DNA from 3 places in the Paraburkholderia bengalensis genome. Region 1 is predicted to be linked to each of the others. Evidence: predicted binding sites of a transcription regulator. Region 1 holds the regulator's gene; each other region holds the start of a gene.
What was found. The regulator FliA, encoded in region 1, starts transcription of late flagellar genes. The targets are predictions, from matches to a motif close to CTAAAGTTTNNNNNNNNNNNGCCGNTA.
Positions count from the first base shown of each region.

Region 1 (12,331 bases):
CCAGCGTTTCCCCTTCTTTATTGCCCGATGGCGATTGGACCTCTCCCGCAATAATTCATCTCATCGGGAAACGGTATGTCGCCGGTCCGCGCAGCTCATCGGAGAATCAGCTTGAACATTCGTAAATTTGTCGGTGCAACGAGTCGTGACGCGCTGCGTCTCGTCCGTGAAGCATTGGGCTCCGATGCAGTGGTGCTGTCGAACCGGACGAATGAAGATGGCTCGGTCGAAATCGTCGCCGTCGCCGACCGCGATCTGAGCGCCATCGCGCCGCGCAAGCCGGAAGGCGCCGCTGCCGCGAACCCCGCCCCGAACGTCAACATCGCGTCCGGCAGCGCGCGCCCATTGCTGCCAACCGCCGCGCCGACGATGCCCGTCAATCCCTACGCGAGCGGCATGCCCGACGTGTTCTCGTCGGTGTTCGGCGCGAGCCCCGAAGCGGGCACCGAGCGCATGCCCGCCGCAAGCGAAGAAAGAGACGAGCCGCAAGCAGCCGCACCTGTCGACAACGCCCCGGCCAAGGACGACGTGCGCGTCGAACTGCGCGCGGAAGCACGCAACGAGCAGGCCGCCGCGCCTGCCGCAGCCGCGAAGCCCGCTGCGTCCGCGATGTCCGAAGCATCCGCCCGCCCGCGCACGATGGCCGAAACGAACCCGTGGCTGATCGACCATGCGCGCCGCATCGCTGCTAAGGACGTGGTGCCCGCCGCCAACCCGACGATGACGCCCGCCGCCGCGATGGCGCGCGGTCTGGGCACCCCCGTCGATGCAACGGCCGAAACGGACAAGCCCGAGTGGGCGCGCGAAGCCGCTCAACTGGCCGCGCGCCGCGCCGTGCAGAAGAACGGCGCGCCGTCGGCAGCGGAAGGCGCGGGCAACGGCCACGCATCCGCCGACGCGCGCAAGAACGGCGCCGCCGACATGACGCCGAAGGCCGCCGCCGCGCTGACGGAATCGATCAAATCGCGCATCGAACAGATGGTCAACGAGACCGTGATGAGCGAGCTCGTCTCCATGCGCGGAATGATGGAAGAGCAGTTTGCGGGTCTGCTGTGGGCGGACCGCCAGCGCCGCAGCCCGGCACACGCCGCGCTGAACAAGCACCTGTTCGCCGCCGGCTTCTCGGCGCAGCTCGTGAAGATGGTGGTCGACAACCTGCCCGAAGTCGACAGCCTCGACGAAGGCATGGAGTGGGTGAAGACGGTGCTCGAATCGAACGTGCCCGTGATGGAAAACGAAGACGCGCTGATGGAGCGCGGCGGCGTGTTCGCGCTGATGGGCCCGACGGGCGTCGGCAAGACCACGACCACGGCCAAGCTCGCCGCGCGCTGCGTGATGCGCTTCGGCGCGAGCAAGGTCGCGCTCCTCACCACCGACAGCTACCGGATCGGCGGCCATGAGCAGTTGCGCATCTTCGGCAAGATTCTCGGTGTGTCCGTGCATGCCGTGAAGGACAGCACCGACCTGCAACTCGCGCTCTCGGAACTGCGCAACAAGCACATCGTGCTGATCGACACGATCGGCATGAGCCAGCGCGACCGGCTCGTCTCCGACCAGATTTCGATGCTGTGCCGCGCCGGCCAGCCCGTGCAGCGCCTGCTGCTGCTGAACGCGACGAGCCATGGCGACACACTGAACGAAGTCGTCCAGGCGTACCAGAACGCACCGGACCAGCAGCCGCTCGCCGGCTGCATCCTGACCAAGATCGACGAAGCGACCAATCTCGGCGCCGTGCTCGACACCGTGATCCGCTACAAGCTGCCCGTGCACTACGTGTCGACGGGTCAGAAGGTGCCCGAGAACCTGTACGTCGCGACGAGGAAATTCCTGATCAAGAGCGCGTTCTGCATTCCGCGCGACAACTCGCCGTTCGTGCCGCAGGACGAAGACGTGCCGGCGCTGCTGTCGGCGCTGTCGGCCCGCTCGACTGCCGATCTGCACGAGGTTCGCTTTGGATAAGTTCGTGCTGGATCAGGCGGAAGGATTGAGGCGTCTGCTCGCGCGCTCCGGCTCGCGGGTGGTCGCGGTGGCGGGCGGCACGCATGGCGTGGGCGTCACGACGACGGTGGTGAATCTTGCCGCGGCGCTCGCGGAGCAGGGCAAGGACGTGCTGGTGATCGACGAAAGTCCCGGTGAGCGCTCGGTGAGCGCGACGCTCGGCGGCCTGCGCGGCGTGGGCAACCTGGCCGCGGTGATGCGCGGCGAGATGACGCTCGACCAGGCCGTCGGCCGGCATGCATCGGGCTTCGCGGTGCTGGCGGCGTCGCGCGGCCATCGCGAGAGCTGCACGCGCGAGCAGATGAGCGCGCTGTTGAGCGGTCCCGCCGATGTCGTGCTGATCGATGCGCAGGTGGATCGCGAAGGCTCGCTGTCCGCGCTTGCGGTGCAGTCGCACGACGTGCTGATGGTGACGCGCGTCGCGGCGCAGGCGATCACCGACGCGTATGCGTGCATGAAGCGGCTTCACTTCGCGCATGCGATTGCGCAGTTTCGCGTGCTCGTCAATCACGTGCAGAGCGTGGCCGATGCGCACACCGCGTTCGAAAACCTGGCGGGCGTGGCGGGGCGTTACCTCGCCGTGTCGCTGGAAGATGCCGGCTGTGTCGCGGCCGATCCTTTGATGGCGCGAGCCCTGGAGTTGTCGCGTTGTGTCGTCGATGCGTTCCCGTCGGCACCTGCTGCGCGCGACTTCCGGCATATCGCAGCCGAACTGCAGTACTGGCCGATGCGGCCAGCGATTTCGTCACGGACGCACAGCGTGCCGCCGACGACCGTCACAGCGGCGCAATACGCCGAACAACCGTCTGCGCAGCACGCCTGAGGGCAAGGACAAGGGGAGCACGATGTACAACGCTCAAGGAAAAATTTCGCAAGCCGATGTGCTGACGAAATACGCACCGCTGGTGCGCCGTCTCGGTTTGCAGCTGGTCGCCAAGATGCCGGCGAGCGTCGATCTCGACGATCTGATCCAGGCGGGCATGATCGGTCTGCTGGACGCGGCGAGCCGTTACAAGGAAGACCAGGGCGCGCAGTTCGAAACCTACGCGAGCCAACGGATTCGCGGCGCGATGCTCGACGAGCTGCGCAGCAACGACTGGCTGCCGCGCAGCCTGCGCCGCACGTCGCGCGAGGTCGAGACGGCCGTGCATCAGGTCGAGCAATCGCTGGGGCGTTCGGCGAGCGAGACGGAAATCGCCGAGCATCTGAAGATGCCGCTCGACGAGTATCAGTCGATGCTGCAGGACCTGCACGGCAGCCAACTGATCTATTACGAAGACTTCGATCGCTCGGCGGACGATGAGCCGTTCCTCGACCGCTATTGCGTCGATCATTCGGACCCGCTGTCGGCGCTGCTGGACGAATCGCTGCGCGGGGCGCTCGTCGAGGCGATCGACCGGTTGCCGGAACGCGAGAAGCTGCTGATGTCGCTGTACTATGAGCGCGGCTTGAATCTGCGCGAGATCGGCGCGGTGATGGAAGTGAGCGAGTCGCGGGTTTGTCAGCTGCATTCGCAGGCAGTGGCGCGGCTGCGGACGCGGTTGCGCGAGCAGGCGTGGGCTTCGGCGGAGACTTGAGGGACGTCGTTGCTGCTGGGGGTAGTGCTTGGGAAGCCGATCTTTTTAGATCGGCTTTTTGCTTTCTTGCCCTTCAGGCAATGGTCGAGATGTGGTTTTCGGTGCCGAGTCGCGCGGTGCGGCTTGCATAGAGATCGCGAATGGTGAGCTGGTACCTGACGCGCCACATGCATCGGTGATTGCGCCTCCGGCATGCTCATGAAACTTCTGCATGCAGGGCAAAGTATCTGGGGGCGTTTCGGCAAATCACATGCTGCCAAACAATAGGATTCGCCGAGCCAAAAAGGAAAACCCTGTCCGAGACGCAAATGAATCAGCCAGAAAAACGAAAGCCGACACCCAAAGGCACCGGCCAGCAACAACGACAACAATGAAAAACAGGAGAGAGGAAGGAGCAACGCCCTTAGAGAAGAATCATCCCCCCGCAAACGCCGGAACCCTTCCATCCGGCCCATACAACGCCCCGCGCTCCGGCCCAACGGCCACATTCAACGCAGCAAGCGCGCGGCGGTTGTACTCCATGCGCGTACGAATCAGCGCGCCGTTGGTGATGTTGAACCGCTTGGCCCGCTCGACGGCCTTTTGCAGCAGCGACCACTGCGTCGCGAGCCGCGAGTCGTTGGCGACCGCCAGCTCCATGCCCTTCCACCCACCCGGGTAGCCCAGGCCGGCAAGCTGCGAATCGCGTACTTTCTCGAGCGCGGAGAGCTTCTCCACCAGCTCCATCTTCTTTTCGACGATGGGCGGCAGCGTGTCGATGGGATGCACCGTGGTGAGCGCTTTTTCCTCGGCGGCGAGGACGGATGCGAACAGCTCCACGGCGGAGTATTCGTCGATAACAGTGGCAAGCAGGGTGTCTTTCATCACAAACAACTCGCTAGGCACCGGCTCGCGCCGCGCGCAAACCGGATTTGTCACAAATACGGCCCGGCATCCCACGCACCGTTATCGGTGCGTCGGTCAGTTGCCGGCCGACTGGCTATTCTTTTGCAGCAACTCGCGCGCTGTCGCCAGCACGCCGTCAGCGATCTTGCCGGAGTCGATGGTCAACGTGCCGTCCTTGATCGCCTGCTTGATCGATTCGACATGCGCCGTATCGATGTCCGATGCGCCCGCGCTGGCGAGGCTATGCAACTGCGACGACAGTCCCGACAGATTCACGTTGGCGTCGCCCGCGGAGCCCGCGGCCGTCGACGCGCCCGCACCGCCCGTCGCGGCGGCTTCGCCTTGCTGCGTGCGCTGCAGCCCGTCCTTCAACGACTGCAAGCCCGAATGGGTAGTGGAATCAACTTTCACGATTGGCTTCCTGAACGAATTGAGTGTAATAACGGCAATCACCCATCGAACTTTAGCGCCACAGATCCGACACTCGTTTCAAGTTGTAACCACAGGAAAAGCTCGTCAGAGCTGGATTTCGACGGTCGCGCCGTCTTTCACGATGCCCTGGATGATCTGCCCATTCGCGGTCTTTACCCGCACCGGCTGGCCCGGCGACGCGTTGTTCATCGCGCTGCCTTCCGACGAAATCGCAAAACCCTGCCCCTGCGCGACCACTTTGACCTGCTGCCCGATGGTCACCGAATCGGCGCTCTTCAGCATGTCCCGGCGCAGCGGCAAGCCCGCCGACACGCGCATCAACGCGACGGCGCCGACGGCCTGCGCCGGGTCGGTGATCACGGCTTGCGGCAGCAGCGTCAGGTCGCCGTCCCGGGCGACGAGATCGCCGGCTGTCAGCAACTCGCCCGGTGCGATCTGCCGCCCGGCCAGAAAGTAAGTGGCGTGAATCGAAACCTTGGCCTGCAGGTAGAGCGTCCACGGACGCTCGCCGACGCAGCGCACGCCCACAGTCGTTCGACCCCAGACCCGCCCGCCCGCCGGCAGGAACGGCTCGAGCGTCGTGCAAGCGGCGAGACCGCGCGGAAACACGGTCGCAACGCTGATGTCGATCTTGCCCGGCAGCCCCACGGTCTGCTGCTCCAGATACGCGAGCGCGACGCGGCGGATCGATTCGCCGTCCTGTTGCCCGGCGGGTACGGGCGCGGCGGGTTGCGCGGCGATCTGGGCCTGCACCGAAGCCGGCGACAACACCGGCGGCGAAGCCGTCACGCCGTTGCGCACGGCTGCGCCGCGCACCGGCGCCGCGGCTGAATACGCAGCGGCGTTGCCCGACGGAGCGTTGAGCATGGGCGGATTGGCGGCGATGGGCGCGACGCCCGCCGCCTGTCGCGCGACGGCCTGAGCCGGCGCCACCGTCACAGGCATGACTTCGCGTGCGGCGGGTTGCAGGCTCACGCGCATCATGCCGGGCACATTCTTAGGCAGATTCGCAGGCAGATTCGCAGGCAGGTTCGCAGGCAGATTCGCAGCCACATTCCCCCGCGCGCCCGGCGCAGCCTGCGCGGCAACCGTTTCGCCCGCGCCGGGAATCACGATCGCGCCGTCGGCTTGCGCCGCTTGCGCGAAGCGGTCAGCCTCGGCGCGCGCGCGCGCATTAGCGGCGAGCGTCGCGGGTGCAATGACCGGCGCGGCGGCCGTAGCTGGAACTGCGGCGCGCGGCGCGGGCGACGGCGCGCTGACGCGCTCGGCCATCGCCTGGAGGTCGGCGGGATTCTTCTCGCCGGGGCCCGCGATCACGATCGGTCCGTTGTTCTCCTGCGCATGCGCCAGCGATGCAGCGGCGCACGCGCCGACCAGCGCCATCGCCGACAGCGCACGGACGCCGCGCGCAGCCATAGGGCGAGCCATACGGCGAGCCTTACGGCGCGCCGGACGGCCGATATCGCGCAAGGCAGGCTCGGCGGGCAAGGGCATGGTCGTTCTCCATCTGATGCATCGGTACGAATCGCATTCTAGAGATGGCGCCTCGCGTACAAACGCTGAATAGAGGCGTCCTTCCCCGGCTATTCGTCCGATTAAGACTTGCGCACCGCCCGCACAATGCACCACATGCAAAAAGGCCATCCCGGCCTGCGCAGCCCAAACGTCTCTTATCGAACAAGGCGGGCGGCGGCGCGCAAGGGAGCCTCGGACCGTTCCACGGAGAACCCAATGCTGGACAAACTCGATGCCGAATTCGCCTTTGGCCGCCAGGCGCTCGATGTGCGCGCCTATCGGCAGGAACTGCTGTCGTCGAACATCGCGAACTCCGACACGCCTGGCTACAAGGCGCGCGACATCGACTTCTCGTCTTCGCTCGCGGGCGCGCTGAAGAAAAGCGCCGGCGCGAGGAGCGGCGCGTCGAACAACGCGCCGCTTGCGATGACGCAGCCGGCGGGCGTGTCGCAGGGCATGTCGATGGTGTCGACGGAGCCCGGTCACATGACGGGCAAGGCGCGCCTGATTCCGACGGGCGGTCCGACCGACGACTTCGGCAAGGTCGCTTACCGGATTCCGGCGCAGCCTTCGCTCGACGGCAACACCGTCGATCTGGACGCCGAGCGCGTGCAGTTCGCCGACAACTCGCTGCACTACGAGTCGGGCATGACGGTGCTGTCGAGCCAGATCAAGGCCATGCTGGCCGCGATCACATCGAACGGATAACGAAATGCACCGCCGCTCGATACGCGCGGCGGCACGCTGGATCAACGCCAGAAACCACACGCTACGGGATTAGACGCCGGTGCGCCGGCAAGAGAGGTCGAAAAGCCATGCCATCCCTGATGAACATCTTCAACGTCGCCGGCTCGGCGATGTCCGCGCAGTCGCAACGCCTGAACGTGACCGCGTCGAACCTCGCGAACGCCGACAGCACGACGGGCCCCGACGGCAAGCCGTACAAGGCGAAGCAGGTCGTGTTCGCCGTCAACCCGATCGGCGGCGCGCGCACGGGCTCCGGCCAGCAGGTTGGCGGCGTGCAGGTGACGGGCGTCATCGACGACCCGACGCCGATGAAGACCGCCTACGAACCCGGCAATCCGGCCGCCGACGCAAACGGTTACGTCACGATGCCCAACGTCGACCCGGTGCAGGAAATGGTCAACATGATTTCGGCTTCGCGTTCCTACCAGGCCAACGTCGAAACGCTCAACACCGCGAAACAGCTGATGCTGAAGACGCTCACGATCGGAACCTGAGGAGAGACTCCTTGACTACCAGCACCACTATCGGCAACAACGGCGCGACCGTTTCGCAGACGTTGCTCGACACGATGAACGGCACGGGCAGTGCGTCGTCGTCGAGTTCGTCGTCGGGCGCGACGTCGGGCAGCGACCTGCAGAACACCTTCCTGCAGCTGCTCATCGCGCAGATGAAGAACCAGGACCCGACCAACCCGATGGACAGCTCGCAGATGACCTCGCAGCTGGCCCAGATCAATACGGTGACGGGCATCCAGCAACTGAACACGTCGCTGACGTCGCTCGCCTCGCAACTGACGACCAACCAGCAGACCCAGGCCGCGAACCTGATCAGCGCGACGGTGCTCGCCCCCGGCGACAGCTTCGCGGTGGCGTCGGGCAAGGCGACGGGCTTCGGCGTCACGCTCGCGAACGACGCGACGGACGTGCAGATCACGGTGAAGAACTCGGCGGGCCAGATCGTCAACACAATCGACCTCGGCAAGCAGCCGGCGGGCACGATTCCCATCGGCTGGACGCCCGTCGACAAGAGCGGCAACACGCTGCCCGATGGCACCTACACGATCACGGCGAGCAGCACGACGGCAAGCGGCACGGGCTCACCGACCACGCTGTCGGCAGCCACTGTCCAGGGCGTGCTCAAGCAGCCCGACGGCACGCCGGGCCTCGTCCTTTCGAACGGCAAGACGGTCGGCCTTTCGACGATCGCCGCCATCATCTAAACGCACTCAGCATCACCCGATACGGAGACCGTCATGGGTTACCAACAAGGTTTGAGCGGACTGGCAGGCGCATCGAGCGACCTCGACGTCATCGGCAACAACATCGCGAACGCGAACACCGTCGGCTTCAAGATGGGCACGGCGCAGTTCGCCGACATGTACGCGAACTCGGTCGCCACGGCCGTCAACAACCAGATCGGCATCGGCACGCGCATGTCGGAAGTCGAGCAGAACTTCTCGCAAGGCACGATCACGAGCGACGACATCGCGCTGCACGTGGCCATCAACGGCAACGGCTTCTTCCAGATGTCGAACAACGGCTCGCTGACGTACTCGCGCAACGGCGTGTTCCAGCTCGACAAGAACGGCTTCATTGTCAATGCCGACGGCCTGAAGCTGATGGGCTACGCGGCCAACGCGAACGGCGTCATCAACACGGCGGGCACGGTGCCGCTGCAGGTGCCGACGGCCAACATTCCGCCCGTCGCCACGAAGAACATCACGGCGGGTCTGAACCTGAACGCGCAGGACAAACTCGCGCTGGGTACGCCGACGGTGACGGGCACCACGGCGACGCTGACGAACAACGGCGTGTCGATCACCGATCCGACGCAAGGCTCGAACGCGGACGTCTTCACGATCACCTTCGACACGGCCACGCCGCCCAACTACACGGTGACGGACACCGCGACGGGTGCGACCAGCACGGGCGTCTACACGGCCAATACACCGATCAAGCTCGGCACCGGCCAGACCATCACGCTGGCAGGCACGGCGACATCGGCGAACACGATCACGGTCACGCCGAATCACCTCGTATTCGACCCGAACAACAGCGCGACCTATACGTACTCGACCTCGGTGCCTGTCTATGACTCGCTGGGCGGCCAGCAGCAGGTCGACATGTACTTCGTGAAGACGGCAGCGGGCACGTGGGACGTGTACGCAGGCAAGGACGGCAACGTCTCGACCACGAAGGTCGGCACGGCGAACTTCGATACTTCGGGCAACCTGGTCGGCACGACCACGGGCACGCCGCCCGTCCCGACGGCATCGCTGTTCACGTTCAACTTCTCGATTCCGAATTCGGACGGCTCGGCAACGCCGCAACCCCTGTCCCTGAATATCGCCGGCACGACGCAGTTCGGCAGCAAGGACGGCGTCAATGCGATGCAGCAGGACGGTTACCCGGCAGGGCAGCTGACGAGCTTCACGGTCGGCGCCGACGGCGTCATCACGGGCAACTACTCGAACTACCAGAACATGCCGCTCGGCCAGGTCGCGCTCGCAACGTTCGCGAACCAGAACGGCCTGATCAACCTCGGCAACAACGAGTATCAGGCGACGGCGGCTTCCGGTGTCGCGGTGATCGCCGCGCCCGGTTCGACGAACCACGGCGTGCTGCAAGGCGGCGCGACGGAAAACTCGAACGTCGACCTGACGAGCGAGCTGGTGAACCTGATCACGGCGCAGCGCAATTACCAGGCGAACGCGCAGACGATCAAGACCCAGCAGGCCGTCGACCAGACGCTCATCAACCTGTAACGCTGACGCACCGACACCATCATGGACCGGCTCATCTACACCGCGATGTCGGGCGCGACGCAGGCGCTCGAACAGCAGGCCGTGGTCGCGAACAACCTCGCGAACACCTCGACCACGGGCTTTCGCGCCCAGCTCGCGACGTTCCGCGCCGTGCCGATGGCGTTCGGCGACGGCAGCACGATTCAGGACGACACCACGCGCACTTTCGTGTTGTCGTCGACGCCGGGCGCGGACTACACGCCCGGCCCGATCCAGCAGACGGGCAACCCGCTCGACGTCGCCATTCAGGGCCCGGGCTGGCTGTCCGTGCTGACGCCCGACGGCACGGAGGCGTACACGCGCGCGGGCAACCTGCACGTCGATGAAAACGGCCAGCTGGTGAACGCCAGCAACATGCCCGTGGTGGGCGGCGGCGGTCCGCTGTCGGTGCCGCCCAACTCGCAGGTGACGATCGGCGCCGACGGCACCGTCTCCGCGCTGATCCCGGGCGATCCGCCGACGTCGATCGCGATCGTCGATCAGCTGAAGCTGGTGAACCCCGATCCCGCATCGCTGAAGCGCGGCGACGACGGTTTATTCCACACGGCCGACGGCAATCCCGCCGACCCCGATCCGAACGTCAAGGTCGCGGCAGGCTCGCTCGAAGGCAGCAACGTGAACCCGGTCGCGGCGATGGTCTCGATGATTACCAACGCGCGCCAGTTCCAGATGCAGACCAAGATGATCGAGTCCGCCGACCAGAACGAACAGTCGGCCAACAAACTGCTCGACTTCAGCTGAACCGAGCCAGATTGACAGGAGCGCGCGCGTTACGCACGCGTTGCGTCACCAAGGAGAGAAGAACCGTGAACCGCTCACTCTACATCGCCGCCACGGGCATGAATGCGCAACAGGCGCAGATGGACACCATTTCGAACAACCTCGCCAACGTCAGCACGAACGGCTTCAAGGGTTCGCGCGCGGTGTTCGAGGACCTGCTGTATCAGACGATCCGCCAGCCCGGCGCGAACTCGACGCAGCAGACGGAACTGCCGTCGGGCATCCAGCTCGGCACGGGCGTGCAGCAGGTCGCCACCGAGCGCCTGTACACCCAGGGCAACCTGCAGCAGACAGGCAACTCGAAGGACGTCGCGATCAACGGCCAGGGCTTCTTCCAGGTGCTGATGCCGGACGGCACGAACGCGTACACCCGCGACGGCTCGTTCCAGACCAACGCACAGGGCCAGCTCGTCACGTCGAGCGGCTACCAGGTGCTGCCGGCGATCACGATTCCGCAGAACGCGACCTCGCTGACCATCGGCAGCGACGGCGCCGTGTCGATCACGACGGCGGGTTCGAGCACGAGCCAGCAGATCGGCGCGTTGCAGCTCGCGACCTTCATCAACCCGGCCGGTCTCGATGCGAAGGGCGAAAACCTGTTCGCGGAAACCTCGTCGTCGGGCGCGCCAAACGTCACGACGCCGGGCCAGAACGGTGCGGGCGCGCTGAATCAGGGCTATGTCGAGGCGTCGAACGTGAACGTCGTGCAGGAACTGGTGAACATGATCCAGACCCAGCGCGCGTACGAAATCAACAGCAAGGCCGTGACGACCTCCGACCAGATGCTGCAGACGCTCAGCCAGATGCCCGTTTAAGCAGGCTGGCCGGAAACACTTAGGCGGTAATCACGATGTCGCACTTCACCCGTACCCCGATCTCTCTGCGCAGCGCGCGGGCCGTTTCGATGCTCGCCTGCGCCGGCGTGCTCGCAGCCGCGCTCGGCGGCTGCGCGCTCGTGCCGAAAGAGCCGATCACCCAGCAACCGATGACGGCCGTGCCGCCGTCGCCGCCGTCGCTGCAAACGCCCGGCTCGATCTACAACCCGGGGTACGCGGGCCGGCCGCTGTTCGAAGATCAGCGGCCGCGCAATGTCGGCGACATCCTGACCATCGTTATCGCCGAAAACATCAATGCGACGAAGTCGTCGGGCGCGAACGCCAATCGCGACGGCACGACCAAATTCGGCGTGCCGACGGCGGGCTTCCTCGGCGGCTTTTTCGGCAAGCTGAACCTCGATGCGAGCGGCGACAACACGTTCAAGGCGGCAGGCGGCGCGAGTGCGGCGAACACCTTCAACGGCACGATCACCGTGACGGTGATCGGCGTGCAGCCGAACGGCAACCTGCTCGTGAGCGGCGAAAAGCAGATGCTGATCAATCAGGGCAACGAATTCGTGCGTTTCTCAGGCGTCGTCAATCCGAACACGATCAACAGCCTGAACGCCGTCTACTCGACCCAGGTCGCGGACGCGAAAATCGAATACTCGGCCAAGGGCTATATCGACGAAGCGCAGAACATGGGCTGGCTGCAACGCTTCTTCCTCAACGTGGCGCCGTGGTGATCATGCGACCTGTTTCCATTCGCCGCTCCGGCT
Region 1 covers NZ_JACFYJ010000114.1:7,814-20,144, reverse strand. The annotation lists gene flhF (flagellar biosynthesis GTPase FlhF) at 112-1,959, shown strand; gene H3V53_RS37265 (MinD/ParA family ATP-binding protein) at 1,952-2,821, shown strand; gene H3V53_RS37260 (RNA polymerase sigma factor FliA) at 2,844-3,575, shown strand; gene H3V53_RS37255 (flagella synthesis protein FlgN) at 3,990-4,439, opposite strand; gene flgM (flagellar biosynthesis anti-sigma factor FlgM) at 4,536-4,871, opposite strand; gene flgA (flagellar basal body P-ring formation chaperone FlgA) at 4,977-6,386, opposite strand; gene H3V53_RS37240 (flagellar basal body rod protein FlgB) at 6,624-7,115, shown strand; gene flgC (flagellar basal body rod protein FlgC) at 7,223-7,648, shown strand; gene H3V53_RS37230 (flagellar hook assembly protein FlgD) at 7,660-8,373, shown strand; gene H3V53_RS37225 (flagellar hook protein FlgE) at 8,407-9,918, shown strand; gene flgF (flagellar basal-body rod protein FlgF) at 9,940-10,698, shown strand; gene flgG (flagellar basal-body rod protein FlgG) at 10,764-11,552, shown strand; gene flgH (flagellar basal body L-ring protein FlgH) at 11,588-12,298, shown strand; gene H3V53_RS37205 (flagellar basal body P-ring protein FlgI) at 12,301-12,331, shown strand, end outside.

Region 2 (6,191 bases), on a different contig from region 1:
GCTGCGCCGCCATTCGTCGCCCTCCTGCTCGATGGTCCAGTCGAGGCGCGCGCCCGGCCAGGCCTCGCCCGTCCAGCGGAATTGCCCGGTGGCGAGCAGATCGAGCTGCTGGCGCACGAGGGGAATCGTCGCGGGATGCAGCGCGGCCGACAGCGGATTCTGCTGCGCGGCGTTGGCCTCGCCCGCGCCGGCTGCGCTGCCCGCCACGGCATGCTGCGCGGCGTGCGCGGGGTCGTCGTGTGTATCGATGATGTCGTGCGTCGCCATATCGAACGTCGTGAAGCGCGCCGACTGGGTCTGCGGACCTTCTGGCGCGCCGCGCGCCATGGCGACAGCGGCCGCGAACGCGGCAGCCGGCGAGTTGGCGGCGGGACGGCCTTGCGCCCACGAGCCTGAATCGTCGGCGTCGTGGCTCAGTTCGAGCGGCAACTGCGACGCGGGATCGGCGAGACGGTTCTGCGGCTCGCCCGCGAGCGAGCCCGCGGGCCGCTGCCCCGACAGCCATTGCGCCAGATGGGATTCGTAGAAGAGGCCGCTTTCGTCGACGGTGCGCCTGAGCGCCGCTGCCAGTTCGGCGACGGGCACTTGCGTGGCGACGACAGCCGCGGCCGCGTTCGAAGCCTGCGCCGCATGCGCGCCCTGCGAGGCGCCCGCTCCGGCTGATCCGCCCGCTCCGCCCGCCGCCGGGTAGCCTGCGCCCGCCGCCTGCGACGCGTTTGCGCCTGCGTCGAACAGCGGCAGCGGCGCGATATCGATGGCGGGCGCCGCGGGCCACAGGGGCAACTGTCCCACCAGCGCGGGCGTCGCTTCGCCGCCGGAGCGCGTGATGGCGTCGAGTGTCAGCGCGACGGCTGACAATGCCGTCTGCGCGGATGCGGGCAACGGCGCGGGCATCATCGCGATGGGCGGTGCGGGCGGGGTTCGGACGTTGAGCGAGGCGTCCGCCTGCGAGGCGGCCGTGCCCGTGCGCGCGCCGACGGCAAGCAGGCTGTCGATGCGGCTGGCTAGCACTGAAGCCACCGCCGTGTCGATTCCGTTCATGCCCGCTTCCTCTCGCGCAGTGACGCTGGGTGGCCGCTGGCGGCCGTATGGGACTGTGGGAAAGCGCTTAGCGCGCCTGGTAAAGTTCTTTCAGCACGATGGCCGGGCGGGTCGGCGCAAACAGCGCCTGCAGCTTGGCCATGCGCGGGTTCGCGAGATCGCGTACCGTCGCGTCGTTCGCGAGAATCTGGCGGATCAGGTCGAATTTGCGCGCGCGCTCGTCGTCGGACAGGCGCACGCCGTCTTCCGCGTGCTTCAGCGCGTCGACGAGATGGCGATACTCGTCCTGCAACAGGACGAGTTCGTTCCACAGCGCATTTCGCGCCGCCATCACCATCTGCACTGAAATCGCTGCGATCGCCTCGTAGCGGGCAAAATAGTCTGCGTTCGGACTCATCTCATGCTTTCCGCGGACGACTGCATCGCCATCCGCGCAATCTCCGGCGCGATTCCAACCCAGGCTTCCTCGAGCGTCGCCAGCAGCCCGTCGACTTCGACGAGCAGCGCTTCGCTCTGTTTCAGATTCGCCTCGAGCAGTTTCCGCGTCATATAGCTGTAGAGCGCATCGAGCCGCTCTGCGATTTCTCCGCCGGCTTCGCGGTTGAGCGCCTGCTGCAACCCGTCGCCGATGATCTGGATGGCCTTGCCGATCGCCTCGCCGCGCGCCGGAATGTCGCCCTGCTGCAAATGCATGCGCGCCTGCGCGATCGCCTTGCGCGCACCCTGGTACAACATCATGATCAGGCGGTGCGGGCTCGCGCCCATCACCCCTGTCTCGACGCCAACGCGAGCATAAGCATTGGCTCCAGAGTGTCCCGGGGAAAACATCGGCGCTCCTCCTCTATTGCGGGTGACGTTCGAACTGACAGCGGACGGGCGCCCGACGCTGCGCCACCTTGCGGCGCGCGTTCCGGACTGCCCTTGTAACAAGGTTATCGGTTCGTACGAATAAAGCTTTAGCCCGCTGGAAGCAAGCGTCAGGAAAGCGCGGCCGCGCGCGAAACGCAGACGCGAAACCCGCTGCAAGGCGGCCGCTCGAAACCGGCCAGATCACGAAAGGCAGCGGCACGGCACATCCGGCGAAACCCGGTCCCGATGCAGGCCGATGCAGGCCCAGCGCCGGAATCCGATGCACCGTGGATAAACCGCGCACCGCCGCCCAACCTTCCCTCAACGTCGGACGGCAGCGCGCGAGCGCCGCTCAGACGGCCATCTGCATGATGTCGTTGTAGGCCGACACCAGCTTGTTGCGCACCTGCAGGCCGAACTGGAAGCCGACGTTGGCCTTCTGCATGTCGACCATCACGTCGTTCAGCGACACGTTCGGCGCACCCAGCTCGAACGCATGCGCTTCGCCGACGGCGCTTTGCTGGTCGTTGCTGATCTTGTCGATCGACGCCTTCAGCGCCGACGCGAAGCCGCCCGCCGTGGCCGCGCCCGATTCGCCCGCAGCCGGCGTGCTGCCGCCCGCGGCCTGCGCCGCCATCGACTGCATCTGCTGCAACGCCTGCTGGAGCGGATTGATCGCCGTTGTCATGTTCTCTCCTCGGTTGAGATGCCGGCGCGCCCTCGCGCCATGCACCGATTGGACACGAAGCATAGCAGCGGGCCCTGTGCGAAAGCCGCGAAAGTAAGGGGGAAACCCCCCGCTATTCGGCGCATCGGGTTGCGTCCCCATGCGGATAATCCCTAGCGTGAAAGTCTCCGTCGACAGGCGCCGCAGGTTCGGGCGCGGGGTGGGCGGAAACGCAAAAGCATTCCGGAGAAACCCGACGCATGGATTCGTCAGCCAACTCTTTGATCAACCCCGACGCCCGCATGGGCCTCGCCGGCGCGCAGCCGGGCACGGCGGGAGCGGCCCAGGCCGGCGCAGCGGGCGTCGACCTGGGCGGCACGGGCAGCGGCTTCGCGTCGCGCTTCCCGGGCCTCCCGGCGTCGCTCACGCAGATGCGCGGCAATCCGCGCGCGCCGCTGATCTTCGCCGTCGCGGTGCTGGTGGCCGTGATCGCCGGGTTGATCCTCTGGTCGCGTGCGCCCGATTACAAGGTGCTGTACAGCAATGTCTCCGATCAGGACGGCGGCGCAATCGTTGCCGCGCTCCAGCAGGCCAACGTGCCCTACAAGTTTTCCGACGCCGGCGGCGCGATCCTGATCCCCGCCGACCAGGTTCACGAAATGCGTCTGCGGCTGGCTTCGCAGGGTTTGCCCAAGAGCGGCTCGGTCGGTTTCGAGCTGATGGATAACCAGAAGTTCGGCATCAGCCAGTTCGCCGAGCAGATCAACTATCAGCGCGCGCTGGAAGGCGAACTGCAGCGCACGATCGAATCCATTTCGTCGGTGAAGACGGCGCGCGTGCACCTGGCGATTCCGAAGCCCACCGTGTTCGTGCGCGACCGCGAAGCGCCGTCGGCGTCGGTGCTGGTGAATCTGTATCCGGGGCGCATGCTCGACGAAGGCCAGGTCGTGGCGATCACGCATATGGTCTCGTCGGCCGTGCCCGACATGCCCGTGCGCAACGTGACGATCATCGATCAGGACGGCAATCTGCTGACGCAGGCGGGCGCCAACGGCAGCGGTCTCGACGCGACGCAGCTCAAGTACGTGCAGCAGATCGAGCACAACACGCAGCAGCGCATCGACGCGATCCTGTCGCCGCTGTTCGGCTCGGGCAACGCCCATTCGTCTGTCAGCGCCGACATCGATTTCTCGAAGGGCGAGCAGACGTCGGAAAACTACGGCCCGAACGCCAACCCGCAGCAGGCCGCGATCCGCAGCCAGCAGACCAGCACGGCGACGGAAATGTCGCAAAGCGGCGCCCAGGGCGTGCCGGGCGCTCTGTCGAACCAGCCGCCGCAGCCGGCGTCCGCACCGATCGTCGCGAGCGCGAACGGCGCAAGCGGCGTGACGACCACGCCCGTCAGCGATCGCAAGGACGCGACCACCAACTACGAACTCGACAAGACCGTGAGCCACACCGAAAAGGCGATCGGCGGCATCAAGCGGCTGTCGGTGGCGGTGGTGGTGAACTACATGCGCGTCGTCGACGCGAAGGGCCACGCGACGATGCAGCCGGTTCCCGCGGACAAGCTGGCGCAGGTCACGCAGCTGGTGAAGGATGCGATGGGCTTCGACCAGGCGCGCGGCGACTCCGTCAACGTGGTGAACAGCGCGTTCACGACGATTCCCGATCCCGATGCCGACCTGCCGTGGTGGCGCACCAAGGACATGGTCGCGATGTACAAGCAGATCGCGACGTATGCGGGTATCGGCGCAGTCGCGTTGTTCCTCTACTTCGTGATGGTGAAGCCGGCGCTGCGCCGCGCGTTCCCGCCGCCCGTCGAGGCCGTGGCCGCGCTGCCGTCGCCGGACGAGCCGGTGCTCGACGGCTTGCCGAGCGCCGCGGCCATCGCCGCCGAGGAAGAAGTGGAAGGTTCGCTGGTCGCGCTGGAAAGCGACAAGGCCAAATATGAGCGGAATCTTGAATATGCGCGTCAGATCGCGCGTCAGGACCCGAAGATCGTTGCAACCGTCGTGAAGAGCTGGGTGTCCGATGAGCACTGAAGGCGTACTGAAGAGCGCGCTCCTGCTGATGTCGATCGGTGAGGAAGAAGCCGCGAGCGTATTCAAGTTTCTGGGTCCGCGCGAAGTCCAGAAGATCGGCGTCGCGATGGCGTCGCTGAAGAACATCACGCGCGAGCAGATCGACGAAGTGCTGCACGAGTTCGTCTCCGAGGCGGATAAGCACACCGCGCTGTCGCTCGATTCGAACGACTACATCCGCTCGGTGCTGACGAAGGCGCTCGGCGACGACAAGGCGGGCGCGATCATCGACCGTATCCTGCAAGGCAGCGATACGAGCGGCATCGAAGGGCTGAAGTGGATGGACTCGGCGGCCGTCGCCGAACTGATCAAGAACGAGCACCCGCAGATCATCGCGACGATTCTCGTGCACCTGGACCGCGATCAGGCGTCGGAAATCGTCACCTGCTTCACGGAGCGGCTGCGCAACGACGTGCTGCTGCGCATCGCGACGCTCGACGGCATCCAGCCCGCCGCGCTGCGCGAACTCGACGACGTGCTGACGGGCCTGCTCTCGGGCAGCGACAACCTGAAGCGCAGCCCGATGGGCGGCATCCGCACGGCGGCGGAAATTCTCAACTTCCTGCCGGGCCAGCACGAAGAGTCCGTCATCGACAACGTGCGCCAGTACGACGCGGAACTCGCGCAGAAGATCATCGACCAGATGTTCGTGTTCGACAACCTGCTCGACCTGGAAGACCGCGCGATCCAGCTGCTGCTGAAGGAAGTCGAGTCGGAGACGCTGATCATCTCGCTCAAGGGCGCGCAGCCCGCGCTGCGCCAGAAGTTCCTGTCGAACATGTCGCAGCGCGCAGCCGAGCTGCTCGCGGAAGACCTCGACGCGCGCGGCCCGGTGCGCGTGTCGGAAGTGGAAACGCAACAGCGCAAGATCCTGCAGGTCGTGCGCAATCTCGCCGAGTCCGGAGCCATCGTGATCGGCGGCAAGGCGGAAGATGCATATGTCTGACCAGGACCCCATGCGCGAGGGAAGCCTCCCGGCCTACCAGCGCTGGGAGATGGCCTCGTTCGATCCGGTTCCCGAGCCGGAACCCGAAGTCGACGACGGCGCGTTCGAAGCGGAATTGCAGCGACTGCGCGACGCCGCGCATGCGCAGGGCGTCGCGTCGGGCCACGTCGCCGGTCAGGCGCTCGGCTATCAGGCCGGCTACGAGCAAGGCCGCGCGCAAGGTTTCGAGCAAGGCCAGGCGGAAGCGCGCGCGGAAGCCGCGCAGCTCGCCGCGCTCGCCGAGACCTTCAAGGTGGCGCTCGACAACGCGCAACACGAACTGTCCGAAACGATCGTCGCGCTCGCGCTCGACATCGCCCAACAAGTGGTGCGCCAGCATGTCCAGCATGACCCGACGGCGCTGATCGCCGCCGCGCGCGAGGTGATGGCGACGGAACCGGCGCTGGTCGGCGCGCCGGCGCTGATCGTGAGTCCCGCCGATCTGCCCGTGGTCGAAGCGTATCTGCTCGAGGAACTGCAGACGCGCGGCTGGAACGTGCGCACCGATCCCGCCATCGAACGCGGCGGCTGCCGCGCCATTTCGTCGACAGGCGAAGTCGACGCC
Region 2 covers NZ_JACFYJ010000184.1:298-6,488, reverse strand. The annotation lists gene H3V53_RS42020 (flagellar hook-length control protein FliK) at 1-1,041, opposite strand, end outside; gene H3V53_RS42015 (flagellar protein FliT) at 1,109-1,438, opposite strand; gene fliS (flagellar export chaperone FliS) at 1,435-1,869, opposite strand; gene fliE (flagellar hook-basal body complex protein FliE) at 2,243-2,578, opposite strand; gene fliF (flagellar basal-body MS-ring/collar protein FliF) at 2,818-4,602, shown strand; gene fliG (flagellar motor switch protein FliG) at 4,592-5,587, shown strand; gene fliH (flagellar assembly protein FliH) at 5,574-6,191, shown strand, end outside.
Region 2: the regulator FliA is predicted to act here: its motif matches at 1,975-2,001, upstream of fliS (flagellar export chaperone FliS).

Region 3 (12,331 bases), on a different contig from region 1:
GGTAGCCGACGTAGTTGTAGACAGTGACGAATCCGCCCATCAGCAGGAAGCCTTCCGCGAACAGCAAGGGCAGCACGCCGTCGCGCAGATGCGTCGCGTATGTGCGAAAGAGCGGCGCGAAGCGAAGCGGGCGCGCCGAGAAGTGCCGCGACGCAGGCAGAAAACGCCAAAGCAAAACGACGCACACGACGCCCAGCACGCCCATCGTCATTATCGCGACGCGCCAGTCCCAGGCATCCGTAATCACGCCCGTCAACAGGCGGCCCGCCATGCCGCCCAGCCCGGTGCCACCCACATACAGCCCCATCGCGAGGCCCAGCGAGCCCGGATGCATCTCCTCGCCGACATACGCCATCGCGACGGCAGGCAGCCCGCTGAGCGCCACGCCCATCAGCGCGCGGGCGACAAGAAACGTCGTCCAGTGAGGCAGGAACGCGCTGATCATCGCGAGCACGACGGAGAGCGCCAACGACGCCGCCATGACCGGCTTGCGCCCCCACGCTTCGGAGAGCACGCCCGCCACCAGCATCGACACGGACAGCAGCCCCGTGGTGAGCGACAGCGAGAGACTTGCGCCTGCCGCGCTCACCTTGAAGTCGCTGGAGAAAATCGGCATGAGCGGCTGCACGCAGTAGAGCAGCGCGAACGTTGCGAATCCCGCTGCGAAGAGCGCGCAGTTGGTGCGCACGAACGCAGGCGTGCCGTGTTCGATCTTCGCGACCAATTCTTCGCGGATGAAAGCCGCCGGCGCCGCAGAACGCAACGATGCGTGCGCCGATGTGTGCAAAACCTCGCAGTCTTGCTCTGCCATGATCTCAAAACCTCATTCGAATGCACTCTATGCAGCGAATGATCAATCCGAAGCCACGTAGCCGTCCAATATTGTTTTAGCGGCGATTGATACATAATTCATATCATGGACCTACGCCGCATCCGCTACTTCGTCGTGCTCGCCGAAACGCTCCACTTCGGCCGCGCCGCAACGCGCCTGAACATCGCGCAGCCACCCCTGAGCCAGCAGATCCGCACGCTCGAAAACGAACTCGGCGCGCAACTGTTCGAGCGAAGCAATCGTCATGTCGAACTGACGCCCGCCGGCAAGGCGTTGCTGCCCGAGGCGCGCGCGCTGCTCGCGCAAGCCGAGCGCGCGGGTACCATCGCCGCCCGCGCGCAGCGCGGCGAACTGGGGGAACTGCGCGTCGGCTTCACCAGCTCGACGGCGTTCAGCTCGGTGATTCCGCAGCTGATCTTCGCTTACCGGCAGCGCTTCCCTGATGTGCATCTGAAGCTGGAGGAACTGACCACCCACGAGCAGTTGAAAGCGATGCTCGAGCGCCGTCTCGAAGTGGCCTTCGTGCGCAGCGAAAAACGCCCGGACCTGCCGCCCAGCCTGCGCGCGAGCTCACTGTTCGAAGATCCGCTGATGGTCGCGTTGCCGCCGCAGCACCCGCTCACGGCGCACACGGGCGCGCTTTCCGTGCAAGCGCTCGCCGGCGAGCAATTCGTCATGTATCGGCGCGATAGCGGCACGGGCGTCTACGAGCACATCATGACGCTGTGCCGGCAGGCAGGGTTCTCGCCCCGAATCGCACAGGAAGCGCGCGAGGTGCCGACCATCGTCGGGCTGGTCGCGGCAGGGCTCGGCGTCGCGTTCGTGCCGGCGGCGCTGAGCAGCATCGATGTGAACGGGGTGCAGTATCGGTCGTTGCGCGAGAAAGGCGCGCGCTCGGCCATGTGGCTCGTGCTGCGCACAGGCGATGTGTCGCCGCAGGAAGCGGCCTTCGCCGAACTCACCAGGATCGTGAAGTCCCGTCTGCAGCATCTCGAGGCTTGAAGGGATCGGCGGGCGCAGGCGTCTGTCATGCTTCGCCGACACCTGCACACGGCGGCTTGCGTCGTCAGCTCAGGCCGGCCGTGGTGCGCCCGCCTGTTCGCGGACGATAAATTCCGCGTACCAGTCGGGCCAGTTTTCGTCGTGCTGGCCCGTCAGCTTCTCGTGCTCGCCATGCGCGGCGGCGGCGCGGCGCAGCGCGCCCGCGAGGTCCGTCGACGAAGCGAAGGTGGTGGCGCGCGAATCGATGCGTCCAGGCAGGCGAGTCGTGACTTCCTGAAAGACCCAGCCGTTGCCGTCGGGGTCGTTGAACGAGGCGAATGAACCGTAGCTCCTGCGCTCGGGTTGCAGGCCGCTCACGCGACCTTCCACGCCTGCGTGGTGAAACACGCCGCCGATGTCGTGGAAGACTTCGCTCACGTCGACGCCGCGCGCAACGAGGTCCGCGCGCGCCGCGACCACGTCGGACACGATCAGGTGCAGCCCTTGCACCGAGCCCGGCTTTTCCGTCGTCACGCCCTTTCCGAACAGCACCGAACACGCCGAGCCCGTCGGCGTAAAGTGGACGACGCGGAACTGGTCGTCCTTCGCGAGATCGACGTCGAGTCTCCAACCGAGGCTTGCATAAAACTGCTTCGCGCGATCGATGTCCGATACGGGAATCACGACCACTTCGAGCTTCATGTCGATTCCGGCCTGCTCATTGCTCATGTCAAGTTCCTCGCGATTGTCTGAACCACGGGCCGCGTGAAGAGCGGCAAACCTAAGAAACTCTGCACATGCAGTCTGTGCAACACATCTGAAGCGTTGATCGCCTGCGACTGCCCTGCAAGGCGCGCGCCCGTCCGCCCCGGGGCAATGCTGTCGCGATTACGCCCGACAGGCGCTTTAATCAGCAGCGGGCACGACGGGCACTGCCGGACCGCACAAACGGTGCCGTCCCGACGTACCCTCCCGCCGCATGCCTCAAACAAGGCGCGCGGAACGCCCTGGCAGCGTTACTGCCCTCCTTCGCGAACCGTCAAGGAATTCTTCACGGACGTCACACCCGACACGCCCTTCGCGATCGACGCAGCCTTGTCGATCTCCGACGGATCGGTGACGCTTCCAGTGAGCGTAACGGCGCCGCCCTTGGCGAGCACGTTGATGCCCACGGTATCGACGCCGCCCTTCGACAGCGCAGTCAGCACTTTCCTGCTCAATGCCCGGTTTGCCTTCCTGACGGTCTTCTTCGACGGAGTTTGCGTTGCCGACGCTCCGGCAGTCGCGTCGCTGGCCTGCGGCCATGCGTTGACGGAAACGACGACGAGAATCAAGGCAGTGCATGCCAGTTTGAGTGTTTTGATTGCGTTCATTGCCTGCTCCAGTGTTGTTGAACTAACGGAAACTCCTTTCGGAAACACGACGCGCCGCGGTCCGCCGCGCAAACGCACGCCGACGATCTCCTGCTCTTGCGCCCGGTTCCTTGCCGATGCATCGCCCGCCAGCCGGACTCATACCCGGCGTCCCTACGCAAACGCAGCCCGCGAAACATGCGGCCACTCGGGTCCGCTCGGGGTCCACTCGGGGTCCACTCGGGGTCCATTTGAGGTCCATCGGGGTCAACAGGATCCTCAGTATCCGACTTTGACGGCAAAGTTGCAGCGCAGCGCCGGCAACCGCGCATGTTCTCGCAAAAATATGACGAACCGTCGTTCGTGTCGGACGCGATCTTGCCAAGCGGATGCCGATCTCGCGATACAGCGTCCGACCCGCGCGGGACGCGACAAATGCACAGCAAATCTGGCCACATCGGCACCTTCCCGGGATCGACGGGGGCTACTCTCGATCAAGGTCGTGCATTACGCATACACCGTCCCACTCTTTGAACGAGACACGCCCATGAGGCCCATGAATACGGTGCGGCTGCGACTTCGCCCCGTCGTTCCCGCCGACCATCCCACCGTGCTGCGGATATTGAAGGAGGCGACGGCCGAACAGGCCGCCAGTCAGGGGCTCATCGACGACGTCGTGCAATTCGGCCGGGAAGACCTGATCCTGAAAGACGCGATGCTGGTATGCGCCGACGATGAGCCGATCGGCATTCTCAGCGTGGACAAACGGCCGGGCGACTGGCGCTTGAGAGCGCTGAAGATCGAAGCCGGGTATCGGCGCAAGGGCTTCGGCACGCTGCTGCTGCTCGCCATCCTGGACGAGGCGCAGGCAGCCCGCGTCAGCGTCTCCGTGATTCTCGAACATGGCAATGCCGCGATACGGCTGTTTCAGCGACAAGGATTCGAAATCCTCACCAAAACGGCGACCGAGGTTCTGCTCAAGCGGCGCGTATCGCCGAAAAAATAGACGACGTCATGCCAGATGTTTTGCGCATGCGAAAAAGAGGGGGAAACAACCGCACGGCGGCCGGTTGACCGCACCGCGTATCGCCAGACATGGCGTGCTTCCCCTCCGAGGACGCAACCAACAAAAGTGCATCCTGGCCTGCCGATCAGGATGCACGACACTTCAACGATTACTGCAGCAGCTTCAGCACCTGCTGCGGCATCGAGTTCGCTTGTGCCAGAACCGAGATACCCGCTTGTTGCAGAACCTGAGCCTTCGACAGGTTCGCCGTTTCCGTCGCGAAGTCTGCGTCGGTGATCTGCGATTCGGCGGCGCTCATGTTCGTGGCTTCCGTTTGCGTCGTCGAAATCGCTGCCTGGAACGTGTTCTGCGTTGCGCCGAGCGTTGCCTGGAAGGTATTGACGCTCGTCAGAACCGTGTCGATCTGGCTCATCGCGGCTTGTGCGCCCGACGCCGTTGCAACCGTCAGGCCGCTGATGCCCAAGCTGTTCGAATCCCACGATTGCGTGCCGAAGTTAGCGGTGATTTCCTGGCCATTGAACGCACCGATCTGGAAGTTGACCGTGCCGGCGCCGTTCAGCACGGCCTGGCCGTTGAACGTCGTCTGTTGTGCAACGCGCGTGATTTCCGTCAGACGCGTCGACACTTCCGACTGGAGGTTAGCCAGTGCGTTCGAGTCGAGCGAGCCGTCGCCTGCTTCCACAGCCAGCTGGCGGATACGTTGCAGGTTGTCGACGATCGATTGGAGCGCCCCGTTCGTGGTTTGCACCATCGAGATGCCGTTGTTGGCATTGGCGGCACCTTGCGTCAGCGCGTTGATCGACGCCGTTTGCGACGTCGCGATGGCGAGGCCCGCGGCATCGTCGGCTGCCGTGTTGATGCGCTTGCCGGACGACAGACGGTTGATTGCCTGCGAGAGCGCGCTTTGCGAGCCTTGCAGGTTGTTCTGCGCCGTCAGCGACATGATGTTCGTATTGATGTTAAGCATTCGAACCCCCTTCGAATTTGGATCAAGATCGACATGGGCGGCATGACGAATGATTTGAAATCCCCGCTACGCCGCTTGAGGGGGTTTACGACCTCTCAAGATATTAATTTAGATTGTCATCCGAAATGGATTTCCGGATTGCGGGTGAAAACGGCGTGCGTGAAGCCAGCAACGGATCGCCGTATCTATATGATTTTTATAGTTAAATACAGTTAAAAACAATTTCTTTCGATTTAATTCTGGTCAATTACGATTCATATCGCAAAAACATCGTTATTACGAGTAATTACGTAAGACTTATTACGCGATGAAAGAAAAAATCGGTAACGCGTAGTTAATGCTGACACAGCAATAACTTTTGCTGACAGATTTTTTGCCATCGGCGGCCCGAACCTTTCGATGCGGTAAGTCATGTTGCGGGCGTAACACGATTGCGCGTAGCGCGAAAAAAGAGTTCGACGGACCCACATCGGACAGCAGAAAGGGGCAGATACCCCGCCGATTCACGCGTCCCCACTCAACGGTCTTCTTCCCGCAGCGCCCTTAATCTTCCCGGTCTGGTTGCCTAGACTGGTTTCCAAGGCGCTGCGGGCAAGGCTCCGCAGCAGGAAACGGACTCAGAACGGACTCAGGAGCACATCATGAAATCGCTGACTCGCACAATCGTCATCGCAGCCGCACTTGCCATCCCCGCCGTGTCGTTCGCGCAGACGGACAGCCCTGCGAACGCACAGGCCACGCAAGGCGTCGCGGCAACCAGCTACGGCGGCACGGCCGACGGCTCGGGCGCGGCAGGCGCATCGACGCAAGGCAACGCGCGCCATCACCTGTTCGGTTTTGCACATCGCAACGGCAACCGCAGCCAATCCAGCGACACCTGTGTGGGGCCCGTCAGCTACTGCGACATCTTCTTCGGTAGCTAGTCGCCGCGTGCAGTTGGTCTGCGCCCTGGCGCGCGCCGCCGGGATACGGCCAGGTTGCAGCGACGCTGCGCTCATCGCGACGCATCCCGCGATTGCGCTGCGCTCAAAAACGATAGTTGACGGAGGCGAGCATGTTCAGCTCGCTTCTACGCTCGGTGACAGGGCTCGCAGCCGCATAGTGCTGCAGACGCCCAAAGGTCATCGCGACGGACGCCACGCAATGCTTCGAAAAGTCGTGGCTGACGTAGCCGTTCAGATGGACGTCGCGGATGCCCGCGCCGACGTCGTAGGCAGGCAGTCCGGACGCGGCGCTTTGCCGGCTTGAAACGCCGAAGAAGGTGCGCGTGTACAGCGCGTCCGCCCACGTGAAGCCCGGGCCCGCAGAGAAGAGCCATCCGCCCGCGGGCACCGACGCATAGAGATCGCTGACGACGGTCTTGCCCTGTCCGTGTCCGGCGATGTCCTGATACATCGCAACGGAACCGGTGAACATCCACACCGAGTAGTCGGCGAAGAGCTTCAGCTTCGGCCCGCCGTCCACGTCGCCGAGTCCGTGCAGATGCGGATCATCCTTTTCGTGGCGCGACTGGAAGTCGAAGCTCAGGGCCGCGCCGACGTGATAGTCGTCGGCGCGTAAGACGTTCAGGCCGAGCACGTCGGGGCCTTGAGAAAAGACACGCTCGTCGTAGGAGATGTCGAGCGCCGGATACGGAAACACACGCAGCTCGCGCGCGCCCGGATACAGCGGCGTGACGACCACGCCCGGCCCGAGCGCGATCTTCCATTTGCTGGCCGGCTGCGGCGTCGCGGAGGTGTCGACGGGAGCGGAAGTCTCGATGTTATCGGCGGCTTGCGCGCCGTGCGCGTGGGCCGTCAACGCGAGCACGACTGCGAGTCCCGCAGTGAGTCTGGCAGCGAATCCCTCACCAAGCCGCGCTGCCGCAACATGACGCAGCCTCATCGTCATGCGCCGCTCTTGCCGACGGCCGCGAGTTGCCGCCGACGGCGCGCCAGCGCTTTCGACACGACAGGCTTGCCGCCCGCGTCGCCGTCGCGGCTCGCCGTTTCGCTCTCGCGCAGGAACAGCGCCGTCTCTCGCGCGACGATCTCGCGCTCGTTGTCGGATGTGATCATGTGATACGAATCGTCGAGCCAGATGGTGCGCAAAAACGTCGAACCGATTGTCGACGCGACGAGGCGCGGGTTGCGCGGGCTCGACGTTTCGTCGTCGATCGAATGAACGATCAGGCAGTCGTTGCGGATCGCGCGCACTTGCGAGCGCACGCTCGCGGCCAGCCGGCTCGCTTCGTGGAGCGCGGGAAGCGAGATTGTCGACGGACCGATTTCGCTGAAGTCGTCGCGCTCCATCGCGCGCGCGATCTTGGCGCGCAACGCCTCGTTGCGCAGCCCGTACGGCTGCGACTCGCGATAGCGGTATCGCGAGCGCAACGGCGAGTAGTAAGCCCAGTCGGGCAGGAAGCGATACCAGGGAATCGCCCAGCCATCGTAGGCGAGCGTGAGCGACAGCAGCGCCAGGGCCTGCGCCTGCGGCCGCCGATGCACAAGCGCGAGCGCCAGCGCCGCGCCGATCGACAGCCCGCACACCGACACGCGTTCGTAGCGCTGCGCGAGCGCGTCGAATTGCTCCGTGGCGGCGTCGACCCATCGTTCCATCGATTGCTCGCGCGAGCCCGCGCTATAGCCGTCGAGCATCGGCGCGCTGGTCGTGAAGCCTTCGTCGTTGAGAAAGCGCGCGAGATAGCGCAATTCGAGCGGCGAACTCGACAGACCGTGCAGCATCAGCACGGCGTGTCCGTCGCCCTGGTTGAAGATCGCTTTGGTCGGGATTGTCATATGCGGGTCTTTCATCACTCGCCGATACGCAGCACGAGAAAATCGCCCGCATGTGTCGTGAAGCGCTCGCAGACGCAGTCGACCAGCTGCGCTGCCCCCGCGCCTTGCGCGCCCGCCACGCCGCCTGCCGGCATCGCGGCGGTTGCGTCGCCCTCGCGCAGACGCACGCGGTGCGGGCCGGCCCACAACGCGTTCGACAGCCGCCGGATGTCGTCGGGCTCGACGTCGTCGAAGCGCGGACCGGGCGCAATGGCGCAAAGCGGGGACGCCGCCGACGGACCGTCCGCCGCCTCGCCGTGCGCGCGCGCCGCCGTGCGGCCGTTGCCCCCGGGCGTGCGTTCCAGCGCCTGAATCATCACGAACGACTTGTGATACTGCGAGAGATGGCGCAGCAGCCTGTGCGTTTCATCGACGGCGCGGCGCGCCAGCATGCGTTCGTTGTCGTGGCGCAGCAGCATTTCGTAGCGCGACTGCGCCACCGATGCGATCAGCTCCGCGCGAAACTGCGCCCGGCGCAGCCGCTCGACCAGCGTGATCACCACGAGCGCGACGAGGGGATACGAGACGACGAACAGCACGTCGGAGCGATTGATGACGCCGAGCGCCGCGTAAGGCGGCACGAACAGGTAATCGGCGATGCACAGGCCCGCCAGCATGACGCTCAGCGCGGGCGCGAGGCCGAAGTAATACTCGATCAGCACGGCTGCGATGCTAAAGGCGGTGCCCGGCATCACGGGACCGAGCAGCGGGTGCAACAGCAGACGCACGCCGCTCGCGATGCATACGGCGGCCACTGCGGCAATCCATCGCCGCGGCCCGCGAGGCGCCCAGCGACGGGCATTTTGGACTTCCATGATTTTTTGTTTTTGCCGGACGACCGGACGGCTTCAAAAGGGCCACACGGCCAGAGGGTGACGGATCATGCCTGGATCAATGGCAAAACCGCGCAAACGGCCCGCACGATAGCACATGTAATTCCTAGTAATAGTTAGGACTTTTCTGTGTTTTGGCGCGGATGAGACACTGACGCGCATATCTTACGTACGCTAACGTTTGCGCGAAATTTGCATCTCAAGGTTCACGCGCGGTCGCCGATAACGCTTGCATGAACGAGAACGAACGTCACAAGCTGGCCCCGGACGATCCGATGTGGGCGGTCGCGCAAGCCGTCGAAGGCAGCGTCCGCGCCATCCGCCGGGCGCGCGGAAAACTGAACCCGGAAGACTGCACGCCGGGCAGCGTCGAATACGAAGCCGTCACGATGGAATTCCTCGACGACTGCATCCGCTCGCTGGGCGGCGATCCCGACGTGGAAGACGACGCGGATTCGGGCATCGGCGCGATGGGCTGAACGCTTTCCGGCTGCGCGTGCCCGGCACGTGCCCCCCACCGCCCCATCGGCGCTTGCGGCCGACGCCCGCTGGATGGCGCGCCAAATACAAGAACCGTGCCCTGTCGGTCTTGCCCGACAGACCCGATCCGACCTGCGTCGGATGGCAAGAAAACAAACCATACGACGCATCGCGCTGCCCGGTCAGCCGATACTGCGCGCCCTTCGCTCCGCACCCACCCTCCCGGCAATAACGCCGTCGCGGTCGGCTGACTTGCGCCCGGCGACTGTCAAGTTCTCATCTACATGACCGTTAACACAGCCGCAGCAACGTCCTGCGGCCGTCACTCTCGCGCCCCGGCCGCAGGCCACGACATCGCAGCTCTCTTTAGAAAATAGAAAACGAAAACCATGCAACTCAAAAACTTGCCCGTACGAACGGGCTTTATCGCGGTTCTCGCACTGTTTGGCATGCTTGTCCTGGTCACCGCGTTGCTGGGCATCTATTCGCTGACGCGCAATAACGCGCTGTCGGAAGAGATCAGCACGCTCAACACGGAAACCGTGGACCTGAAGGACGTCTACATCAACAACCTGAAAGCGCGCAGCGCGCTTAGCCGCGCCTTCATCGCGCTGTCGTCGAACCCCGCCGACAAGGATGCTGCCGTCGCGGCGGCGACGGGCTACTACAACCTCGCGAAGAAGGCCTTCACCGCGTTCGAAGGCATCCCGAAGGAAACCTCTGCCCAGCAGGACGCGGCAAAGCGCGTATCCGACACTTTCCATGCGCACGCCAGCGCCATCGACCAGCTGTTTGCCGCGATCGCCTCAGGCGACGTCAAGGCCTACGCGGCCACCAACGAAGGTCCGATGACGCAGACGAGCGCCGCGTTCGGCAAGTCGGCCGACGCGTTCTTCGCAGTGGCCGGCGACGAGTCGGCGCAACTCGAAGACCAGAAAGCGCACGCAAAATCGCTGTTGTCGGGCATCGCGATCGGCATGCTCGCGCTGTCGGCCGTCCTGATCCTGCTGGTCTATCACGCGCTCAATCGCGCCGTCGTGCTGCCGCTCAAGGAAGCCATGCGCGTGCTCGAGCACGTCGCGCGCGGCGACCTGACGGTCGCGATCCATCACGAGTCCACCAACGAGATCGGCAAGCTGTTCGAGTCGATGAAGGCAATGAAGGGCAGCCTCGCGGGCATCGTGCATGCCGTGTCGGGCGGCACCGACACCATCGCGACGGGCGTGCATCAGATGGCAAGCGGCAACACCGATCTGTCGCAGCGCACGGAAGAGCAGGCGGCCGCATTGCAGGAGACGGCGTCGTCGATGGAGCAGCTCACGAACACGGTGCGCCAGAACGCCGACAACGCCAAACAGGCCACGCAGCTCGTGATGAGCACGGCGCAGATCACGGAGCAAGGCAATCGCGCCGCGAAGGAAGTCGTGGCGACGATGCAGGGGCTCTCCGACCTGTCGGGCAAGATCGCCGACATCACCAACGTGATCGAAGGCATCGCGTTTCAGACCAACATTCTTTCGCTGAACGCGGCCGTCGAAGCGGCCCGCGCCGGCGACGAAGGCCGCGGCTTCGCGGTTGTGGCGAGCGAAGTCCGATCGCTCGCGCAGCGCAGCGCGAGCGCCGCGAAGGAGATCAAGGAGCGCATCACCGATTCGCTCGGCCGCGTCGAAGCGGGCGCACAGCAGGTCGAACGCGCGAGCCAGGTGATGGCCGAGATTCTCACTTCCGTGAACCGGGTCAGCGATCTGATGGGCGAGATCGCGGCTGCATCGGAAGAACAATCGGAAGGCATCGAGCAGGTGAACCGCGCGATCACGCAGATGGACCAGGTCACGCAACAAAACGCGGCGCTCGTGGAACAGGCTTCGGCGGCCGCGCTCGCGCTCGAAGAGCAGACGGGCGCGTTGAAGAACGCTGTGTCGGTGTTCCGGGTCGAGCGGGCGCTGGCTTTCGCCTGAGCGCTTTCGGCTACTACAAGCCTCGAACCCGCGCGTCGCCGGATGCGACCGCTTGCCGATCGCACGGCGGCACGGCTTCGAGAAAGCCGCGCCCCATCTCCCGCTCGAAGCGCGACGCGTTGCCTTCCCAGATGATGCGCGCATGTTCGAGCACGTAGACGCGGTCCGCATGCGGCAACGCGAACCTCACGTTCTGCTCCCCGAGCAGCACGGTGATCGGCGTGGATTTCTGCATCAGGTCCAGCGCCTTCGACAACTGTTCGAGAATCACGGGTGCAAGACCGAGCGTCGGTTCGTCGAGAATCAGCAGCTTGGGCTGCGTCATCAGCGCGCGCGCAATCGCAAGCATCTGCTGTTCGCCGCCCGACAACGTGCGCGCCGTCTGGCCCTGGCGCGACTTGAGAATCGGAAAGAGATCGAAGAGCCACGCCAGCTGGTCCGCGCGCGCCTTGTCGGCGAGATGATAGCCGCCCAGGTCGAGGTTCTCGCGCACCGTCATGTCGCCGAACAGCTCGCGCGTTTCCGGGCATTGCACGACGCCCGAGCGCGCGATCGCCGCGCCGCTCATGCCCTTCAGGTCCTGTCCGTGAAAGCGGATGGTCCCCGTGTAGCGCACGAGGCCCGAAATCGCGTTGAACAATGTCGTCTTGCCCGCGCCGTTCAATCCGACCACCGAAACGAATTCGCCTTCGCGCACCTGCAGGCTGACCTGATCGAGCGCGCAGGCCTTGTCGTACAGCACGCCCACGCCGGACACATCGAGGATGACGGGCTTCGCCCCGGCATCGGCGGCACTGCGCTCGCGCACTTCCAGCGCGCCGCCCAGGTAGACGCGCCGCACCGTCTCGTTGCGCATCACGTCTTCGGCCGTGCCTTCGGCGATGTGCTCGCCGAGGTACATCGCAAGCACGCGATCGGCGAGCGCGGCGAGACTCTTGACGTTGTGATCGACCAGCAGCACCGCGCGGCCCTCCGCGCGAAAGCCGCGAATCAGCTCGGAAAAAGCCCCCGACTCCGCCACCGTCAGCCCCGCAAACGGCTCGTCGACCAGCACGACCTTCGGGTCGCGCGCAATCGCCTTGGCC
Region 3 covers NZ_JACFYJ010000002.1:205,910-218,240, reverse strand. The annotation lists gene H3V53_RS02570 (MFS transporter) at 1-811, opposite strand, end outside; gene H3V53_RS02565 (LysR family transcriptional regulator) at 917-1,834, shown strand; gene H3V53_RS02560 (VOC family protein) at 1,904-2,542, opposite strand; gene H3V53_RS02555 (BON domain-containing protein) at 2,830-3,186, opposite strand; gene H3V53_RS02550 (GNAT family N-acetyltransferase) at 3,713-4,171, shown strand; gene H3V53_RS02545 (flagellin domain-containing protein) at 4,341-5,159, opposite strand; gene H3V53_RS02540 (DUF2059 domain-containing protein) at 5,801-6,082, shown strand; gene H3V53_RS02535 (MipA/OmpV family protein) at 6,186-7,043, opposite strand; gene H3V53_RS02530 (alpha/beta hydrolase) at 7,046-7,936, opposite strand; gene H3V53_RS02525 (DUF4118 domain-containing protein) at 7,951-8,790, opposite strand; gene H3V53_RS02520 (hypothetical protein) at 9,042-9,287, shown strand; gene H3V53_RS02515 (methyl-accepting chemotaxis protein) at 9,678-11,246, shown strand; gene H3V53_RS02510 (ATP-binding cassette domain-containing protein) at 11,260-12,331, opposite strand, start outside.
Region 3: the regulator FliA is predicted to act here: its motif matches at 5,245-5,271, upstream of H3V53_RS02545 (flagellin domain-containing protein).